Regions from separate parts of the Mycolicibacterium baixiangningiae genome, predicted to be linked through region 2. Evidence: riboswitches for the same ligand, from Rfam matches in the RefSeq annotation. Region 2 holds a riboswitch; the other holds the start of a gene.
The links. A riboswitch is a leader RNA that binds a small molecule or an ion and turns the genes downstream of it on or off. The one in region 2 is predicted to bind glycine.

Region 1 (3,478 bases), 3.0 Mb from region 2:
AGCCCCTACGCCCTCTCGGGTGGCGAGAAGCGGCGACTGTCCGTCGCGACGGTGCTGATGACGCGACCCGGCGTCATCGTCCTCGACGAACCGACCTTCGGGCAGGACCGCCGCACCTGGGAAGAGCTGATCCACCTGCTCGCCGAGATCGCCGACGAGGGCACGGCGGTGGTGGCCGTGACCCACGACGCCGAGTTCGTCCACATACTCGCCGACGACCGCATCGACCTTCCTGCGCTCGCCGCGCCCCAGCCCGCCGGCGGTACACGATGACCCTCGGCGCCCGCCGGACGGTGAACCCGGTCGCGAGGCTCCTGACCGCCGGTGTGATCGCCGTCGCCCTCGTGTTGAGCGTCGACTGGGTCTCGGCGCTCACCGCGCTCGTGCTGGAGATTCCGCTCCTGGTGCTGCTCGGAGTCCGGCTGCGGTCCTTCCTGATTCGCGGCGGATTGATCACCGTCGCAGCCGGGCTGACCGCCCTCACCAACCTTCTCTACGGTGAGGTCAGCGGCACCGTGCATTGGCATTTCCTGTTGATCAACGTCAGCGACGGCTCCATCGAGTTGGCGTTGGCCATGTTCCTGCGCGTCCTGGCGATCGCGCTGCCGTCGGTGTTCCTGTTCCTCGATGTGCAGGCGACGGAACTGGCGGACGGACTGGGTCAGATCTTCCGACTGCCCTCCCGTTTCGTCGTGGGGGCGCTGGCGGGGATGCGGCTGGTCGGGTTACTGCGCGAGGACTGGCGCTACCTGGGCTACGCGCGCAGGGCCCGCGGCGTCGCTGATCATGCCCGCGTGCGGCGAGCGCTGGGCCAGGCGTTCGCGTTGCTCGTCTTCGCACTGCGCCGCGGCTCGAAGCTGGCGACCGCGATGGAAGCGCGCGGATTCGGCGCCTACTCCGACCGCACCTGGGCCCGGCCCTCGAGGTTCGGGGCGCCGGAGTGCACCCTGGTGTTCGCGGGAGTCGCCATCGCGGCGGCGTCGATCGCCGTCTCGATCGGCTATGGCGCCTGGGAGTTCATCGGAGCGTAGTGGGCTTGCCGCTGATCGAGCGGGTGTATGTTGTGGACTCAACAAACTGAATACGCCGTTGACGCGTTGTGGGAGAACCTCGAACTCGAGGCGCCGTAGGAGCAATCTCCTCCCCGGGAATCTCTCAGGCCCAAGTACCGCGACGCCGAGGCAACTCTGGAGACAAGATCCGCCCGCGAAGGCGGCTCTTACCGAAGGTGTACGACGCCGTCCGCGGCGTCCCAGACTCTCAGGTTTCAGGACAGAGCGGGGAGGGCGCCGGCCCGGTGCGCACCGGGCTTTCGAACCTTGGAGCTGCCCTCATGTCCCGACATCCTTTCGTGCCGACCCCGACATCGGCAGACGCATGAACAACCACCCCGCGCTGTATGACGAGCACGCCGCACTGAACGCAGCGTTCACGGACTTCGCCGGATGGCAGATGCCGTTGAAGTACACCAGCGAGCTCGCCGAACACCACGCCGTGCGCACCGCCGCCGGCCTGTTCGACCTCAGCCACATGGGTGAAATCGCCGTCCGGGGCCCGCAGGCGGCACGGCTGTGGACTACACGGTGACCGCACCCCCGTTCTACACGCGCCCCCGCTCCTGATCGATTGCCGCCGAGAGGATTACGATGACCACGTCCGACCTTCCCGATGACCGCCTGTACAGCTCCGACCATGAGTGGGTGACCCTCACCTCCGCCGAGGTGCCCGCTGAACCTGTCCGAATCGGTATCACTCGCGTCGCCGCCGAAGCCCTCGGCGACCTGGTATTCCTCGACCTGCCCGATGTCGGCGCCGAGGTCACCGCCGGTGCGGCGTGCGGCGAGGTGGAATCCACCAAATCCGTGTCCGATCTGGTCGCCCCGGTGACCGGAACCGTCACCGAGATCAACACCACCGCCGTAGAAGACCCCAGCATCGTGTCGGCGGACCCGTACGGGGAAGGTTGGCTCTTCGCCGTCGAGGCGACGGCGCTGGGAGCCCTGATGACCGCCGCCGAATACGCCGAGGCGAACGAACTCTCGTCATGACCGTCCTCAACGAACCCCTAGCCGGCTTCGACCCCGAGATCGCGCATCTGATCGACCAGGAGCGGCTACGCCAGGAGACAGGCCTGGAGATGATCGCTTCGGAGAACTACGCGCCGCTGGCGGTGATGCAGGCTCAGGGGTCGGTGCTGACCAACAAGTACGCCGAGGGGTACCCGGGTCGGCGCTACTACGGCGGATGCGAATTCGTCGACGGCGTCGAACAACTCGCGATCGACCGGGTGAAGGCGCTGTTCGGCACGGAGTACGCCAACGTCCAGCCGCACTCCTCCCGCAGGTTCACCCTTGACGACTTCCGGACCGTCGCCGACCTGATCGCCAAGGCGCTGATCGCCTCTGGCGCGGACGAATTGGCCGCGCTCCGCGGTGAGGTCCATGACCTGGCCACGCGTTATCCGCTCTACCCGGAGCTGGCACGGCCATGACAGTCAGCGTGTTCGACCTGTTCTCGATCGGCATCGGCCCGTCGAGTTCGCACACGGTCGGTCCGATGCGTGCGGCCAATCGGTTCGCCGCCACGCTGCGGGATCGGCACCTCCTGGACCGGCTCGCCGACGTGCGCATCGACCTCTACGGATCGCTGGCCGCGACGGGCGCCGGCCATGGCACGATGTCGGCCATCCTGCTCGGGTTGGAAGGGTGCCGGCCGGAGACGATTCCGACCAGACACAAGGAATTGCGCTCCCGCGAGATCGCGCAGACCGGCATCACCCGTGTCGACGCGACCGTGCCCGTGCGGCTCAGCGAACGCGATATCGCCTTGCATCCCGAGATCGTGCTGCCGACGCACAGCAACGGTATGCGCTTTTCGGCCCTCGACGCCCGGGGCGATGTGTTGGCCGATGAGACCTACTTCTCCGTCGGCGGCGGATTCGTCGTCACCGACGATTCGGCGCATGACGACGATTCGGCGCATGACGACGGCGTCGCCGCGCCGCCGGTGCAGCTGCCGTACACCTCCGGCGACGAGCTGCTCGGCATCTGTGACCGCTTGGACGTCCCGATCAGCGAGGTCGTGCTGCGCAATGAAACCTACAGCCGCACACGGGGAGAAGTCCGGACCAGATTGCTGCACATCCGCGATGTCATGATGGAGTGCGAACAGCGCAGCATCCGCCGCGACGGCCTGCTCCCCGGTGTACTGGGTGTGCGGCGTCGGGCCAAGGCCTGGTTCGAGCGCCTCGATGCCGAAGACCCCGACCGCAAACCGGAATTCGCCGAGGACTGGGTCAACCTCGTCGCACTGGCGGTCAACGAGGAGAACGCCACCGGCGGGCGCGTGGTCACCGCACCCACCAACGGGGCGGCGGGCATCGTTCCCGCCGTTCTGCACTACGCGGTGCACTACACCCGCGCCGGAGCCGCGGATCCCGACGAGACCACCGTCCGCTTCCTGCTGACCGCGGGTGCCA
Region 2 (3,478 bases):
GCAACCGAGAGGTGATCGGAATCGACCTGCCAGAGGTTGATGCCGTGCGACTTCGCGGCGTCGCGGATCTCGGCGGCGCGGCCCGGCACGCGGGCCAGCACGGTGTCGAAGAACGCGTCATGCACCACCTCGACCCCGGCCTCCACGAGTCCGGTCGCGACCGCGCGGGCATGTCCGTGGACGCGGCGGGCGATCGAGGTGAGCCCCTCGGCGCCGTGGTAGCTGGCGTACATGGCCGCCATCACCGCCAGCAACACCTGCGCGGTGCAGATGTTGCTGGTGGCCTTGTCCCGGCGGATGTGCTGTTCGCGGGTCTGCAGCGCGAGACGGTAGGCCGGTGCGCCGTCGGCGTCGACCGACACCCCGACCAGGCGACCGGGCAGTTGCCGGGCATGCTTGGTGTGCACCGCGAGGTAGCCGGCGTGCGGGCCACCGAAGCCCATCGGCACCCCGAAGCGCTGCGTGCTGCCGAACGCGACATCGGCGTCGTACTCACCGGGCGGGGTCACCAGCGTCATCGCCAGCAGATCCGCGCCGACCGCGACCAGGGCGCCGCGCTCGTGCGCCTCCGCCACCAGCGGCGCCCAGTCGACGAGCACCCCACTGGCACCGGGTAACTGGACGATCACGCCGAAGAAGTCGCCTTCGGGCAGACCCTGGCGCAGATCGGCGGCGACGATCTCGATCCCCAGCGGCTGGGCTCGGGTGGCCAGGACGGCCGCGGTCTGGCGGTAGACGTCGGCGTCGACGGCCAGGCGGGTGGACTTGCTGCGGCCGGCGCGCTGCATCAGCGTCATGGCCTCGGCGGCGGCGGTGGCCTCGTCGAGCATCGACGCATTGGCCACCTCGAGTCCGGTCAGATCGCAGACCATGGTCTGGAAGTTCAGCAGCGCCTCCAGGCGGCCCTGGCTGATCTCCGGCTGATACGGGGTGTACGCGGTGTACCAGGCCGGGTTCTCCAGGATGTTGCGGCGCAACACCGGCGGCGTGAGGGTGTCGAAGTAGCCCTGGCCGATCATCGACACCGCAACGGTGTTCGACTCGGCCAACGCGCGCAGTTCGGCCAGCGCCTCGGCTTCCGAGGCGGGAGCGGGAAGGCACTCTAGGCCGGGCGCGACACCGTCGGCCGACAGCGCGTCGAGGATGTTCACGGGCAGCGCCTTGGCGGCGAGGTCGTCGAGCGCCGGTACACCGATGGTGTCGAGCATGACCGCGACGGCGTCGGAGTCGGGACCGATGTGCCGGTCGGCGAAACGGGGCTGATGAGCATCGAGCACGGGTGGGTCTCCTACCGGGCGCAGAACCGCTGGACGGTCCCTCTCCCTCTGTCGTCGACCCGCGCGGGGTGCCTGAGAGATTCGGCGGTGGTTCTCGGTCGTCGAGAACCACGCCTTTCCCCATGGGCGGGCGGACCACTGATCCACCGCTTTCCAGAGGCATCGAAACCGTGCGCGGTCCTGGGTGCCTGAGAGGTTGACGGAGAGGTGTTGCTCCTTCGGCGCCCGTGACTGGCAGTCACGGAGCTCTCCCGCACACGGGCGATGCGAAACCAGTTTAGCGGGCTGCGCCGGCGGGCGTGCATCGCGAGGTGGTGGCCGCGTCCGCGGCGAAGTCGATCGCCGTCCACGCCATCGCCGTCGCACCGTCGCGCAGCGCCTGCTCGGCGAGCGGTCCGACCGCGGCATCGGCGAATGCGCGCTGATGGTTCACGGCCGGCAACGAACCGATGCCGAGGTACGGGTGAATGGCCCGGACGTGCTGGGACACATTCCCCATGTCCGTCGAGGCCGTCTTCATCGCCGCCGCGCCGTCCGGCGGTGGGGACGTCATGTCGCGACCGAGGGCCGTGGCGTTGCCGACGAACCAGTCCAGAAGTTGCTCGTCGGTGCGGAACTCCGAATAGCGGGGCGATTCGTCACGGATCTGGAGTTCACATCCGGTCGCCGTGGCGCCCGCGGTGAAACACGCCCGTATCCGCCGCTCGACGTCATCGAGTTCGGCCAGGCTGCCCGCACGCACGTACCAGCGGCCCGTCGCGAGGTCGGGCACCGCGTTCGGTGCCGTGCCCGCCTCGGTGACCACGCCGTGCACCCGCACCGTCGGGGGCAGATGCTGGCGCAGCAGTCCGATCGCGACCTGTGCGACGGTGAACCCGTCGGCGGCGTTGACCCCGAGATGGGGATATGCCGCGGCGTGCGCGCCGACGCCCCGGTAGGTGACCTCCCAGTGCGCAACGGCGAACGGCTCCGCCCTCGGGGCGTCGGCCGGGCCGGGGTGCATCATCAGGGCGGCATCGATGCCGGCGAACTGTCCGGCCTCCAGCATGAGGATTTTGCCGCCGCCGCCTTCCTCGGCCGGTGTGCCGATGACGTGCACCGTGAGCCCCGTGCCGGGCACCTCGTCTTCGGCTGCGCACACCATCAGCGCCGCGCCGACCGAGGCCGCCGCGATCAGGTTGTGCCCGCAGGCATGGCCCAGCCCGGGCAGCGCGTCGTACTCCGCCACGAATGCCACGTGGACGGGGCCGATCCCCGCGGTGGCGTGGAAGGCGGTGTCGAGCCCTCCCGCTCGGCGGTCGACGGCGAATCCCTCCGATTCGAGCAGCGTGGTGAGCCGACGGTGGGCGCGCACCTCGTGCCACGCGGTCTCCGGGTCGGCGTGCAGATCGGTGCTGATCGTGCGCACCGTGTCCCAGCGCCGGTTCAAACACCCCTGCGCCGCCCGCTTCCGCCGCAGGGTCACATCGGGGTCGTCGGTGAACTCAGAGGTCACCGGGCGCCCCGAACGACGGTGCCGCCGCAGGGTCCAGCGCACGCCGGACGTAGTCGTCGCGCTGCGGCGCCCAGACGTCCCATAGCGCGCACAGCGATTCGTACGGGTCGTCCGCCCAGTCCACCCGCAGTGTGGTCTCCGGCCACTCCACCTCGCGGTAGACCAGCAGCCCAGCCGCGTGGACCGGGCCCTCCTCTCCACCGGCCGTCAGTGCGGCGGCCAGTCCGTCGAGCAGTCTGCGTTCGAATTCTGTTGCGGTGGAACGCTCATAGCCGCGCACCAGGCCGGTGATCGTCTGCCGTCCCGCGAGCATGTTGCCCGCGGCCACCACACCGTCGCCCTCGAGGTGGTAGTGCCTGCCCAGTGACCCGGCCCCGCTGAACGCCGCGCAGCGGCCGGTGCGGTCCAGCACGGTCAGCTGGCGGTAGTCCCGCATCTCGTGGCCGGCGACGACGGCGGACATGGCCTCCCGTGGACTGTCACCGGCCGCGAGCCGGTCGAGTAGCAGGCCGCCCAGGCGCGGATCGGTGACGTTCTGGCTGGCGGCCGCCCCCAGACCCGGCCGGATGTTCAGGCAGCGCGACGCCACCGCGGGTGAGGACGAGGAGATGACCATCCCCAGTGCGCCCGTGTCGCGGTCGACGGCGGCGAGCGAGAAGGTCATGACCCCGCCTGCCGCACCGCGACCGCGTCGATCTCGACCAGC

Region 1: another riboswitch for glycine. It lies ahead of I7X18_RS27970 (glycine cleavage system protein T); the one in region 2 lies ahead of gcvP (aminomethyl-transferring glycine dehydrogenase).

The regions. Positions count from the first base shown of each region.
Region 1 is NZ_CP066218.1:5,884,973-5,888,450, forward strand. It holds gene I7X18_RS27960 (ABC transporter ATP-binding protein) at 1-273, shown strand, start outside; gene I7X18_RS27965 (energy-coupling factor transporter transmembrane component T family protein) at 270-1,031, shown strand; glycine riboswitch at 1,091-1,181, shown strand; partial or broken gene I7X18_RS27970 (glycine cleavage system protein T) at 1,378-1,566, shown strand; gene gcvH (glycine cleavage system protein GcvH) at 1,647-2,048, shown strand; partial or broken gene I7X18_RS27980 (serine hydroxymethyltransferase) at 2,045-2,335, shown strand; gene I7X18_RS27985 (L-serine ammonia-lyase) at 2,488-3,478, shown strand, end outside.
Region 2 is NZ_CP066218.1:2,911,904-2,915,381, reverse strand. It holds gene gcvP (aminomethyl-transferring glycine dehydrogenase) at 1-1,277, opposite strand, end outside; glycine riboswitch at 1,443-1,541, opposite strand; gene I7X18_RS13610 (M20 family metallopeptidase) at 1,555-2,736, opposite strand; gene I7X18_RS13605 (DUF1028 domain-containing protein) at 2,762-3,436, opposite strand; gene I7X18_RS13600 (RidA family protein) at 3,433-3,478, opposite strand, start outside.